DNA from 3 places in the Kitasatospora sp. NPDC091257 genome. Region 1 is predicted to be linked to each of the others. Evidence: riboswitches for the same ligand, from Rfam matches in the RefSeq annotation. Region 1 holds a riboswitch; each other region holds the start of a gene.

Region 1 (5,064 bases):
CTCGCGCAGCAGGCGGGCGGCGCCGACCAGGCTCTCCAGCGAGGCCCGGGTCTCCGTCCAGCCGCGGGTCTTCAGCCCGCAGTCCGGGTTGACCCAGAGCCGCTCCGCCGGGATCGCCGCCAGGCCCGCGCGCAACAACGAGACGGCTTCGTCGGTGCTCGGGACGCGCGGGGAGTGGATGTCCCAGACGCCGGGGCCGACCTCGCGCGGGTAGCCCGCCTCGGCCAGCTCGCCGGCCACCTCCATGCGGGAGCGGGTGGCCTCCAGGGAGATGACGTCGGCGTCGAGTTCGTCGATCGCGGTCATGATCGCGCCGAACTCGGCGTAGCACATGTGGGTGTGGATCTGGGTGTCCGTGCGGACGCCGGAGGTGGCGAGGCGGAAGGCCTCGGTGGCCCAGGCCAGGTACGCCGGGCGGGCGGCGGCCCGCAGCGGGAGGGTCTCGCGCAGCGCCGGCTCGTCGACCTGCACGACGGCGGCGCCGGCCGCCTCCAGGTCGACGACCTCGTCGCGCAGGGCGAGGGCCACCTGCCGGGCGGTGTCGGCGAGCGGCTGGTCGTCGCGGACGAAGGACCAGGCGAGCATGGTGACCGGGCCGGTCAGCATGCCCTTGACCGGGCGGTCGGTCAGGCCCTGCGCGTAGCCGAACCAGTCGGTGGTCATCGGGTGCGGACGGGAGATGTCCCCGGCCAGCACCGGCGGGCGCACGTACCGGGTGCCGTACGACTGGACCCAGCCGTGCCGGGTGGCGAGGTAGCCGGTGAGCTGCTCGGCGAAGTACTGGACCATGTCGTTGCGCTCGGGCTCGCCGTGCACCAGGACGTCCAGCCCGGCCTTCTCCTGGTAGGCGACGACCTCGCGGACCTCCGCCTCCATCCGCTCCCGGTAGGCCGGGGCATCGATCCGACCCACCGTCAGATCGGCGCGGGCGGTGCGCAGTTCGGTGGTCTGGGGAAAGGAGCCGATGGTGGTGGTCGGCAACAGCGGCAGCCCGAGCCGGGCGCGCTGGGCCTCGGCCCGCTGCGGGTACGCCTGGGCGCGCCGGGTGTCGTCGGCGGTGACGGCGGCGGCGCGGGCGCGCACCGCCGGGTCGCGGGTGATCGGGGAGTTGGCGCGGGAGGCGAGGTCGGCGCGGTTGGCGGCGAGCTCGGCGGTGATCGCGCCGGTGCCCTCGCGCAGGCCCCGGGCGAGCAGTGCCGCCTCGCCGGCCTTCTGTCGGGCGAAGGCCAGCCAGCGGGCGATCTGCGGGTCGATGTCGCGCTCCGCGGCGGCGTCGATCGGCACGTGCAGCAGCGAGCAGGACGGCGCCACGTCGACGGTGCCGGCGAGGCCGAGCAGGGTCGCCAGGGTCACCAGCGACTTCTCCAGGTCGTTGATCCAGATGTTGCGCCCGTCGATCACCCCCGCCACCAGCCGCTTGCCGGGCAGACCGCCGGCGGCGGCGAGGTCCTCCAGGTTGGCGGCGGCCGGGCCGGTGAAGTCCAGCGCCAGGCCCTCGACCGGGGCCTTGGCCAGCACCGGCAGCGCCTCGCCGAGCCGGTCGAAGTAGCTCGCGACCAGCAGCTTGGGCCGCTCGGTGAGACCGCCCAGCTCGCGGTAGGCGCGGGCAGCCGCGTTGAGCTCGGCCGGGGTGCGGTCCTGCACCAGCGCGGGCTCGTCCAGCTGCACCCACGCGGCGCCGGCGGCACGCAACTCGGCCAGCAGCCGGGCGTAGACGGGCAGCAGCCGGTCCAGCAGGGTGATCGGCTGGAAGTCCGCGCCCACCCCGGGCGCCGGCTTGGCGAGCAGCAGGTAGCTGACCGGCCCGACCAGCACCGGCCGGGCGGCGTGGCCGAGCAGCAGCGCCTCGCGCAGCTCGCCGACCGCCTTGGCCGGGTTCGCGGCGAACACCGTGTCCGGGCCCAACTCCGGTACCAGGTAGTGGTAGTTGGTGTCGAACCACTTGGTCATCTCCAACGGAGCGACGTCCTGGTTGCCGCGCGCCATCGCGAAGTACCCGGCCAGCGGGTCGGCGTCGACCGCCTCCCGGTGCCGCGGCGGGATCGCGCCGACCGCCACGGTGGTGTCCAGCACGTGGTCGTAGAGCGAGAAGTCGCCGGTCGGCACTTCTGCGACCCCCGCCTCGACGAGCTGCGCCCAGTTCGTCCGACGCAGGTCGGCGGCGGTCGCCAGCAGCGCCTCGGCCGCGACCGCGCCCTTCCAGTACCCCTCGATCGCCTTCTTCACTTCACGGCCCCGGCCCTGGCGGGGGTAGCCGTGGGCGGTGGCGACGCTCGCCGCGGCTGCGGACTTCGTGGTCAAGGGACTCTCCTTCGCGAGTCTGGATCCTCAAGTGCCCGGTGACGGCACGAGGACGCGAAGGGATGACGGACCGGACGGACGACCGCACCCGTGCGCGGCTCCGCCCGATATGGTCGCCGACCCGCCCACGAGGTCACCGGATGGCCGCGCGCGAACGCTCGCGCACGGGCAGTGGCAGGTCTTCGGACTCGCGGGCACACCCACCTCGGCCGAAACCGGGGCGGACACCTACTGGCCGTCGCTTCCCAGACCCGTCCCGGGTCCAGTGCGTATGACGGCGGTCGTTCCCACTCACCGCTGCGGGGCAGTCCCGGATTCCCACCGGGTTCCCTCTTGCGACGCGCCTGCCTGGCGGACAGGGCGAACCAGCTGCACCGCCAGCTTAGGGGCAAACCCTCGGCGTCGAGGCGGAAATCCCGCAAGGCGTCCGCGTGGTGAGACGCAGACTCCGCGCCCGGCCCCGGGCGGCGCACCCGGGGGCGGACGGCAGAATGTCTCCCATGCGGCACATCTTCGTCATCGGCATCGGCGCGGGCGACCCCGACCACCTCACCCTGCAGGCGGTCAAGGCGATCGGTCGCACCGACGTCTTCTTCATCCTCGACAAGAGCGAGGAACGGCAGGACTTGATCGGGCTGCGTCGCCGGATGCTGGCCGACCACGGACGGCCCGGGCACCGCGTGGTCGAGGCGCCGGACGCCGAACGGGACCGCGCCACCCCCGCGTACGCGGCCGCCGTGGACGACTGGCGCGTCCGCCGCGCCGATCTGGTCGAACGGCTGGTCGCCGAGCACCTCGGCCCGGGCGAGAACGGCGCCTTCCTGGTCTGGGGCGACCCCGCCCTCTACGACAGCGTCATCGCCGTGGTGGACGACGTGTCGAACCGGGGCGGCGTGCCCTTCGCGTACGAGGTGGTCCCGGGCATCAGCAGCGTCTCCGCGCTCGCCGCCCGGCACCGCACCACGCTGACCCGGGTCGGCCGGCCGGTGCAGATCACCACCGGCCGCCGCCTCGCCGAGGGGTTCCCCGAGGGGGTGGACGACGTGGTGGTGATGCTCGACGGCCGGGCCGCCTTCGCCGGGATCGACCCCGAGGGGCTGGAGATCCGCTACGGCGCCTACCTCGGCACCCCCGACGAGGTGCTCGTCTCCGGTCCGCTCGCCGAGGCCGCCCCTCGCATCCGCGAGCTGCGTGAGCGGGCCCGGGAGCGCAAGGGCTGGATCATGGACACCTACCTGCTGCGACGCTCGGACGGCTGACCCGACGCCTGCCCCACGCCTGCCGGACACCTGCCGGGCGCCCGGCGCCGGGCGCCCGGCGATCCGGGCGTCGCCGACGGCGATGGCGGAGCAGTTCCCGAACAGCCCGCACGATCGGCGTGCGGGCCTGCGAAGAACGGCGATTGACGGACCATCAAGGGCAGTGGGCCCCGGCGGTCGGCAGCACGGCAGCGGAACGGGAACAGCGGCCCGGACTCATGCATGCCGTCTCCGTCCTCGCGGAAAACACGGATCACCCGCGGCCGGTGTCCCGACTCCCGGATCCACGCCCGCCGCGTCGGGCGGCAGCCCTCAGTCCAGGAGCTTCGCCATCACCCGGTCGAGCGCGCGGAGGTCCTCCGGCGGCAGCGCGAGCAGCGCGTCCGGCGGCGTGGCGAGGATCCCGGTGGCGAGCGCGGCCTTGGCCTCGCCCTCCTCGGTGAGGTGGACCAGCTTGGAGCGCCGGTCCGCCGGGTTGGTGATGCGCTCGGCGAGCCCGCGCCGCGCCAGGTCGTCCACGATGACGCTGGTGTACGGCGGGTCGGCGGTCAGCCGCTCGGCCAGCTCCCGCAGGGTGATCGGGCCGGCGGCGAGCCGGCGCAGCGCCCTGACCCGGCTGAAGCTCATGCCGAGGGCTTCGGCGACGGTCCTGCGGCGGTCGTGGCGCTCCAGCACGAGCGCGTACATCCCCTGCCAGACCCGGGCCGCCGTCGCGGCGTCCGTCCCGCCCCCCTCCGGGTGCCCACCGGTGTCGAGGCGCTCCATCAGGCGTCCACCGTCTCCTTCGTCTCCGTGCTTCCCTCGGCCGCCTCCTCGGCGGCGAGCCGCCGCGCCGTGCGCTCGGCCGTCGCCCGGGCCCAGCGGCCGGAAGTGAGCGTACCGGTGACCAGCACGGCGGCGCCGCAGCCGGCGATGATCCACCATGCCGTCCGGGCCGCCCCGGTGAAGGCCGCCGGGTCCGCGAGGGCGCTGCCGGCCATCAGGGCGCCGGTGACCGCGACGCCCAGGGACTGGCCGACCTGTCGGCTGGTGGAGGCCACCGCCGCCGCCACCCCGGCCTGCGAGCGGGGCATCCCGGAGACGGCGGTGTTGGTGATGGGCGCGTTGACCAGGCCGAAGCCGGTACCGAAGAGCAGGAAGGCGAGGACCAGCAGCCAGGTCGGCAGGTGCTCGGAGTAGCCGACCGCCTGGAGCACGGCGCTCGCGGTCAGCGCCGCCCCGGCCAGCAGCAGCGGCGTGCGCGGCCCCCGGGCGGCCACCATCCGGCCGGACAGCGGCGCGGTGAGCAGCGACATGACCGCCATCGGCAGCATGAACAGTCCGGCGTGCAGCGGGTCGAGCCCGCGGACGTCCTGGAGGTACAGGGAGGTGAGGAAGAGGAAGCCGCCGAGGCCGGCGAAGGCGGCGACCGCGATGACGGTGGCGCCGGAGAAGGGCGCGGAGCGGAAGAACCGCAGGTCGATCAGCGGGTCGGTGCGCCGGGGTTCGTACCGCAGCAGGCCCA
Region 2 (3,071 bases), on a different contig from region 1:
AACCCCCGCCGTCCGCTACGTTCCGTCACGGATCTGTCACTGCTGGTCCTGTGCGAGTGCGACCCGGTCGCCGGCCGGCACGTCGCCTTCCGCGAGGAGCGCCGACCCGGGGCGCACCCGGCCCCCGGAACGCGAACGGCGCCTCCCCACCGCGGGGAAGCGCCGTTCCGGCGTGCGCGGGCAGGCCGCTGCTCGCGGCCGGGTGGCTCAGGAGCCCTCGGGCGTCCAGCGCTTCTCGACCCCGGCGAGCTTCCAGTACCCGATCGCGATCGCCCAGACGACCACGAACAGCCCGGCGATGGCGTAGCCGACGTTGTCCAGCGAGATGTCGGCGATGAACCCGGTGACCGGGTCGGTCAGATCGAGCTTCTCGTGCAGCACCCCGACCAGCTCGATGGTGCCGATGATGAAGGCCACCGCGATCGACAGACCGGTGATGGTCAGGTTGTAGTACACCTTCCGCACCGGGTTGGCGAAGGCCCACTGGTACGCGAAGTTCATGAACGTCCCGTCCAGGGTGTCGAACAGGCTCATCCCGGCCGCGAACAGCAGCGGCAGGCAGACGATCGCGTACCAGGGCAGCCCGGAGGCGGCACCCGAGCCGGCCATCACCATCAGGGTGACCTCGGTCGCGGTGTCGAAGCCCAGGCCCAGCACCATGCCCACCGGGAACATCTGCCCGGGCCGGGTGATCGAACGGGTCGCCCGGTTCAGCACCCGGGCCATGAAGCCGCGCGAGTCGAGGTGCGCCTCCAGCTCCTTCTCGTCGAACTTCCCGGCCCGCATCGAGCGGAACACCCTGAGGATGCCGAGCAGCGCCGCCAGGTTGAGCGCGCCGATCAGGTAGAGGAACACGCCGGAAGTGGTCGTCCCGATCACGCCGAGCCACTTGTGGGTGGTCGACTCGTCGTCCATCAGGGTGTTCGCCAGCTGCGCGCCGCCCGCCACCAGGGCGGCCATCACCACCACCATCGAGGAGTGCCCGAGGGCGAACCAGAAGCCCACCGAGACCGGCCGCTTGCCGTCCGCCATCAGCTTGCGGGTGGTGTTGTCGATCACCGCGATGTGGTCGGCGTCGAAGGCGTGCCGCATCCCGAGGGTGTACGCGGTGATACCCAGGCCCACCCCGAAGACCTGGGTGCCGACCGCGTACTTCTCGGGTGCGACCAGGAAGATCAGCGTGCCGAAGGCCACCACGTGCATGGCCACGATCACCGCCATCAGCCCGGCGGTACGGACGGTGTCCTCGCGCCGCCACTGGAAGCTGGGCAGCGCGGAGGGGGCCGGTTCGGCCCCGGCGGCAACGGTTTCGGGCAGGGTCATCTGCGGATCACGCTCCAGCACCTCGTGGAAAACCTCGTGAGATGCCGTGGCCGGTCTCCTGGCTGACGGGACGCCCGTACCCGCCTTCCCAAGCGCGCGAGGCGCCCAGTGGCTCCATGGGTACGGACGACGTTCCTCCGCGGACGGAGGAACGACCCGATCACAGTGGCGAGGGCCGCTCCGGGCTGGGACCCCTGAGGGTCCGTCACCGGTCTTCCCGAGCACCACGGCGGGGAACACCGTAGGGGCCACGCCCCGACCCGTGCAAGGTTGCGCACCTGCGCAGGTGTCCAGGATCACAGACCGCCGCCTGCGAGAATGTCCGCATGCATCTCGTACCGGCCGACCGCGCGGGCCACCGCACCATCGACGGGCACCGGGTCTGCGAGGCCATCGCCGCGATCGGCGACCCGGCCCACGTCCGGTCCTGGGCCGAGCGGTTCTCCCTGCTCGCCGACCCCGGCCGGCTCGCCCTGCTGCTCGCCCTCCACCGGGCCGGGCCGCTCGCCGTCACCGACCTCGCGGTCGCCACCGGCATGCGCGACCCCGCCGTCTCCCAGGCCCTGCGGCTGCTCCGCACGGCCGGCGTGGTCACCGGCGACCGGGACGGACGCGTGGTGCGCTACCAGCTCGTGGACGAGGCCATGCGCCCCCTCCTCGACGAGTGCGCCGCCGGCGAACACCACGAGCCCACCGCGGCCACGGGCTGACCCACTGGCCCGGCCCCGGAACCGCGCCGCGGCCGGAACGGATGAGTACGATCATGACGTGCCGTCCCGCCCCCACGCCTGGCCCGCCGACCGGTGGAACACCCGACCGGTCAGGGCCCGCGTGCTGGCGGTCGCCCGCACCCTCACCTCGGCCACCCGGGTCCTGGACGTCCTGACCCTGCTGAACCCGGACGGCATCGAGCGGTACTTCACCGTCAACCCCGGCTCCGCCTTCGCCGACCGCGCCCTGGACGAGTACCTGCACGGCCTGCCCGGCTTCACCGTGCTGGACTGGGAGGACGCCGTCAGCCGCCGCTTCGACCTGGCCGTCGCCTGCGCCGTCCACTCCTCCATGCACCGGCTGGACGCCCGCCTCGTCGTCCTCCCGCACGGCGTCGGCTACAACCGGCTGGTCACCGAGTCCACCGGCGACACGGTCACCGCCGCCGGTCTGTCCCGCAACGAACTCACCCACCGCGGAAGGGTGTTCGTGGACGTCCTCGGCCTCTCCCACCCCGAGCAGCTGGACCGGCTGCGGGACTCCTGCCCCGAGGCGCTGGACGTCGCCCGGGTTGTCGGCGACCCCTGCTTCGACCGGATGCTCGGCAGCCGGCGCTCCCGCGACGGCTACCGCGCCGCGCTCGGTGCCACCGGCGGCCGACGGCTCGTCGTCGTCAGCTCCACCTGGAGCGAGCACTCCTTGTTCGGCCGCCGCCCGGACCTCCCCCGGCGGCTGGTCCGCCGGCTCCCCGCCGACGAGTACACGGTGGCCGTCGTCCTGCACCCCAACGTGTGGAGCCGCCACGACCCCGAGGCGCTGCTCGACGACGCCCGCCGGATGGGCCTGCGCCTGATCCCGCCCCACCAGGGCTGGCAGGCCGCGCTCGTCGCCGCCGACTGCGTGATCGGCGACCACGGATCGGTCACCGTCTACGGCGCCGCCCTGAACCACCGCACCCTGCTCGTCGCCACCGGCGCCGCCGAACTCGACCCCCGCTCCCCCGGCTACGCCTTCGGCCAGGCAGCGCCCGTCCTCGA
Region 3 (5,064 bases), on a different contig from region 1:
GCTCCTCCGGTCGGGTTCCGTCGGCTCGTACCTTGAGCGTACGCCCGCGGCCACCGCCCCGGAGGAGCGGACCGGGGGCCGTCAGCGGGCCGGCACGGTGCGCAGGTACTCGGCCAGCGCGCCGACCGCGGCCGGGTTGCGCGGGCTCTCCACCAGGTCGACGTAGTCCATGACGAAGATCCGGTCGTTCCTGACCGCGGAGACGTTGGCCAGCGGCGGGAAGGACTTCAGGAACTTCCGCTTCTCCTCGGCCCCGGGCGTCGCGTAGTCGTTGATCACGATCACCTCCGGGTCGCGCTGCACCACGCCCTCCCAGCCGGCCGTGACCCAGGTGTCGGCGAGGTCGCCCATGATGTTGCTCCCGCCGGCCTTGGCGATGATCTCGTTGGCGGCGGCGAACTTCCCGGCGGTGTACGGCTTGTCCTGCCCGCTGTCGTACAGGAAGACGGACGGGCGGCGCTCGGGCTGCGGGACGGCGGCGATCTGCGCCTTGAAGTCCGCGATCAGCCGGTCGGAGCGGTCCTCGACGTCGAAGATCTCGCCGAGGTTGGCCAGGTCGGTGTAGAGGGCCTCCAGCGGGTCCATCACGCCGCGCTCGGTGCCCTTGCCGCTGCGGCAGGACTCGCTGAGCACGTACGAGTCGACGCCGAGCGCCTTGAAGGCCTGCGGGGTGACGCCGGCGCCCTCGTCGAAGCCGTAGTGCCAGCCGGCGAGGACCAGGTCGGCCCGGGCGTCCAGGGCGATCTCCTTGGTGAGCACCTTCTTGGAGAGCCAGGTGGTCTGCTGGTAGCCGTCCTTCCAGGCCACCTTGTCGATCCGGCCCTTGTCGTCGGGCATCACGTAGCCGGCCATCCGGTCGGCGAGGCCGAGGGAGAGCATCAGCTCGGTGATGTTGACGTCGTTGGTCACCACCCGGGCGGGCTTCCGCGCGAAGGTGAGCTTCTGCCCGCAGTTGTCCACCGTCACCGGGTAGTGGGCGGAGGCGGTGGCGGCCTCCTTCGGGGCGATCTCGGCGCCGCAGGCGGTGAGCCCGAGGACGAGCAGGGCGGCGGTGGCAACGGCCTTGGTGCGCAAGGTGGTTCCTCTGGGCAGGCGGGACGGGTCAGGAGGAGGGGGCGAGCCGGTCGAACAGCAGCTGGAGGGCGCCGGTCTCCGGGTGCCGCACCGGGGTGGCGCGGACGCCGAACACCTCGGCCAGCAGGGCGGGGCGGAGCACCTCGTGGGGCGGGCCGGAGGCGACGATCCGCCCGGCCCGCAGCACGTAGACCAGGTCGCAGTGGCCGGCCGCCAGGTTGAGGTCGTGCAGCGCGGTGAGCACCGTCGGGCCGGCCTCGCGGGCGAGCGCCAGCACCTCCAGTTGGTGGGCGATGTCGAGGTGGTTGGTGGGTTCGTCCAGCACCAGCAGGCGCGGCTCCTGGACCAGCGCGCGGGCGAACAGCACCCGCTGCTTCTCGCCCCCGGACAGGCTCAGGAAGCCGCGCTCGGCGAGGTGCCCGGCCCGGACCTTGCGCAGCGCCCCGGCGCAGCGCTCCGCGTCCCCGTCGGCCGGGGCGCCGAAGCCGCGGCGGTGCGGCAGCCGGCCCATGGCGACCACCTCGGCGACGGTGAAGTCGAACTCGGCGGAGTGCTCCTGGGTCAGCGCGGCCACCCGGCGGGCCGTGTCGCGCGCGCTCAGGGCGTGCAGGTCGTCGCCGGCCAGCCGGACCACGCCGCCGGCCGGCTTCAGCACCCGGTAGACACAGCGCAGCAGGGTCGACTTGCCGCTGCCGTTCGGGCCGACCAGTCCGACCACCTGCCCGGCGGCGGCCGCCAGGGTCACCTCGTGGACCAGCCGGGTGCCGGCCAGCTCCACCGAGACGGCGTCGACGGCGAGGTCCTGGGCCCGCGCCGGGGTGGGCGCGGCCGGGTCGGCCGGGCCGGTCGCCGTGGTCACGTCGGTCACCGGGTTCCTCCGAGGGCCTGGCCGCGGCGGCGCATCATCAGCAGGAAGGCGGGCACGCCGAGCACCGCGGTGAACACCCCGACGGGCAGTTCGGCGGGTGCCAGCAGGGTGCGCGAGGCGATGTCCACCCAGACCAGCAGCAGTGCCCCGGCGAGCGGCGCGATCACCAGCACCCGGCGGTGCCCGGCGCCGACCAGCATCCGTGCCAGGTGCGGCACCAGCAGCCCGACGAAGCCGATCGCCCCGCTGACCGCGACCACGGTGCCGGTGACGGCGGCGGTCACCACGAACAGCTCGCGGCGCAGCCGGTCCGGGTCCACGCCGAGCGAGGCGGAGGTCTCGTCGCCCATGGCGAGCGCGTCCAGCCGCCCGGCGGCGCAGGCCAGGTACGCGAGGCCGGCCACCACCGTGACGGCGGCGATCGGCACCTTGCCCCAGGTGGCGCCGCCGAGGCTGCCGAGCAGCCACATCATGGCGTCCCGGGCGGCCTCGCCGCGGTCGGCGGCGAAGACCATCAGGGTGGTGGCGGCGGAGAAGCCGTAGGACAGCGCGGTGCCGGTGAGCACCAGGCGCAGCGGGGTGAGTCCGTACGCGGTGCGGGCGGCGAGGTAGACGAGCGTCATGGCGGCCAGCGCGGAGCCGAAGGCGGAGGCGGAGATCGCCCACACCCCGAGCGAGGCGAAGGCGCCGAAGAGCAGGACGGCGTTGGCGCCGACGGCCGCGCCGGAGGAGATGCCGAGCACGAAGGGGTCGGCCAGCGCGTTGCGTACCAGGGCCTGGACGGCGACCCCGCAGGCGGCGAGGCCGGCGCCGACGACGGCGGCCAGCACGGTGCGCGGCAGCCGGATCTCCCAGACGATCGCGTACGCGGCCGCCTCGCCCGCGTCCAGCCGTCCGCCCGTCAGCCCGGCGCCCAGCAGCCGCAGCACCCGGGGCAGGCCGAGTCCGGAGGAGCCGAGGGCGACCCCGCAGAGCAGCGACAGCAGCAGGGCGGCGACGAGGCCGGCGGCGAGCGGGACGACGGGTATTCGACGGGTGGGCGGGCCGACTGCACGGTCCACGACTGCACGGTCCACGGGTGCGCCTTGCCTCGGGCCGCGGGTGCGCCGGGGCGGGCGCCGGCCGAAGGCGTGCCGGGGCGCCGTTCCCCTCGCAGTCCGCGGCGAGTTGTCGGGAGTTCAGCGGCCGGGGGCGATCGGGCTGGCGCGGGCCGTACGGGTTGGTACGGGCCGTGCTCACCGTTGCGGGTCAGCGCCGGATTCACACCGGACTTCCCCCTCGGACGCCCTGGCAGCATAACAGCCACTCAGGGCAGGCAACCCTTACCGGCCCTGGGCGGGCCGGGAACGCGCGACCGCCCCCGTCCGGCGGTGCGGACGGGGGCGGTCGGGTGGCGACGCGTCAGGCTCAGGCCTGCTTGGTCTCCCAGAAGATCTTGTCGACCTCGGCGATCAGGTCCAGCAGGGCCTGGCCGGTGGCCGGGTCGGTGGACGCCTTGGCGGCCGAGGCGGCCTTCAGGGTGTCGTTGATCAGCTGGTGCAGCTGCGGGTACTTCTCGAAGTGCGGGGCCTTGAAGTAGTCGCTCCACAGCACCGAGATGTGGTGCTTGACGGCCTCGGCGCGCTGCTCCTTGATGATGATGGCGCGGGCGCGGAAGTGCGGGTCCTCGTTGGCCTGGTACTTCTCCTGGGTGGCCTTGACCGACTCGGCCTCCAGCTTGGCCTGCGCCGGGTCGTACACGCCGCAGGGCAGGTCGCAGTGGGCGTGGGCGGTGGCGCGAGGTGCAAACAGACGAGAGAACATGGGAGTCCTTCCTTAGATCGTCTTCCCGCGCCCGAGATTACCCTTCCGGCCTCGCCGTTTCGCGATCGGGCGGCGGGCCTAGGGCAAAAGACGGACCAGGAACCGGGGTAATCCGGACATCGGACCGGTGACGGTCCGTACGGCAGACTGGGGGCGGGCGGAGCAGGAGGAGGAGTCGTGGCGCGGAGCACGCGACCGCAGGGCGCCGGGGCCGGGGGGCCGGACCGGGGCGGCGCGCTGCCGTTCGGACTGGTCGACGTGGCGGGGCCGTCGATGGTCCCGACCCTGCGCGAGGGCGACCAGCTGCTGGTCCGCTACGGCGCGCCGATCCGGCCGGGCGCGGTGGTGGTCTTCCGGCACCCCTTCCAGCAGGACCTGCTGGTGGTGAAGCGGGTCGCCGAGCGCCGGGCCACGGGCTGGTGGCTGCTCTCCGACAACCGCCCGGTGGACAGCGACAGCCGCAGCTACGGCGCCGTGCCGGACGAGCTGGTGCTCGGCCGGGTGCTGCTGCGGCTGCGCCCGAGCCCGGTCTGGCTGGCGCCGGGGCGCCGGCTGGAGCGGCTGCTGCTCACCCCGCGGCTGGCCCGGGTGCCGGGCCTCGCCCGCCGGCTCGGCGCCTGGGTGGAGGACGTCTAGGATCCGCCCCGGGCCGCCGCCTCCGCCTCCTGGCGCTTGCGGGCCCGGTAGGCGGCCACGTTGGCGCGGGTCGCGCAGCGGTCCGAGCAGTAGCGGCGGGAGCGGTTGGTCGAGGTGTCCAGGTAGGCGTTGCGGCAGGGCGCGGCCTGGCAGATGCCGAGCCGGTCGGCGCCCAGCTCGGTCAGGTGGACGGCCAGGCCCATGCAGGCGACCGCGGTGAAGTGCGCGGTGGCGGTGGGGGAGTTGTCGGCCAGGTGCAGGTGCCAGCGCGGTCGTCCGGCGTCGTCCAGGTAGTCGTGCCCGGAGACCAGCGGGCTGACCGGGTACTCCATCAGCAGGCTGTTCAGCAGGTCGACGCCGCGGATCTCGTCCCCCTCCGCGGCGGCCTCGAAGACCCCGCGCAGCCGGGTCCGCACCGCCCGCAGCCGGGGCAGGTCGGACTCGTCGGCGAGCGCGGCGGCCCGCGCGGAGTCGGAGAACAGGCCGCGCACGGCCTCCACGGAGGTCAGCGTGTCGGTGCCGCGCTCGGGCTCCTCGGTGTTCACCAGCCGAACGGCGAGATTGGCGTAGGCGGCGAGCTCCACAGGGGTCCTTCCAGGTTCGGTAACGGGCTGACTGCCTCCAGCCTATTACCTGGGCGGAGCTCCGGCCTCTTTTCCCCGGCGGGAGGGCGTCGGGGGGGC

Evidence for each region. Region 1 has a riboswitch for cobalamin ahead of metE (5-methyltetrahydropteroyltriglutamate--homocysteine S-methyltransferase). Riboswitches for the same ligand answer to the same signal wherever they lie in the genome.
Region 2: another riboswitch for cobalamin. It lies ahead of ACIQOV_RS33960 (HoxN/HupN/NixA family nickel/cobalt transporter); the one in region 1 lies ahead of metE (5-methyltetrahydropteroyltriglutamate--homocysteine S-methyltransferase).
Region 3: another riboswitch for cobalamin. It lies ahead of ACIQOV_RS11355 (FecCD family ABC transporter permease); the one in region 1 lies ahead of metE (5-methyltetrahydropteroyltriglutamate--homocysteine S-methyltransferase).

The regions. Positions count from the first base shown of each region.
Region 1 is NZ_JBIVVI010000090.1:8,486-13,549, reverse strand. Features, by position in the region: gene metE (5-methyltetrahydropteroyltriglutamate--homocysteine S-methyltransferase) at 1-2,301, opposite strand, end outside; cobalamin riboswitch at 2,457-2,686, opposite strand; gene cobF (precorrin-6A synthase (deacetylating)) at 2,802-3,560, shown strand; gene ACIQOV_RS06690 (MarR family winged helix-turn-helix transcriptional regulator) at 3,873-4,325, opposite strand; gene ACIQOV_RS06685 (MFS transporter) at 4,325-5,064, opposite strand, start outside.
Region 2 is NZ_JBIVVI010001038.1:196-3,266, reverse strand. Features, by position in the region: gene ACIQOV_RS33960 (HoxN/HupN/NixA family nickel/cobalt transporter) at 208-1,323, opposite strand; cobalamin riboswitch at 1,354-1,567, opposite strand; gene ACIQOV_RS33955 (metalloregulator ArsR/SmtB family transcription factor) at 1,650-2,033, shown strand; partial or broken gene ACIQOV_RS33950 (hypothetical protein) at 2,092-3,071, shown strand, end outside.
Region 3 is NZ_JBIVVI010000178.1:5,109-10,172, forward strand. Features, by position in the region: gene ACIQOV_RS11345 (ABC transporter substrate-binding protein) at 82-1,074, opposite strand; gene ACIQOV_RS11350 (ABC transporter ATP-binding protein) at 1,103-1,852, opposite strand; gene ACIQOV_RS11355 (FecCD family ABC transporter permease) at 1,939-3,003, opposite strand; cobalamin riboswitch at 3,111-3,261, opposite strand; gene sodN (superoxide dismutase, Ni) at 3,350-3,745, opposite strand; gene sodX (nickel-type superoxide dismutase maturation protease) at 4,019-4,381, shown strand; gene ACIQOV_RS11370 (CGNR zinc finger domain-containing protein) at 4,378-4,965, opposite strand.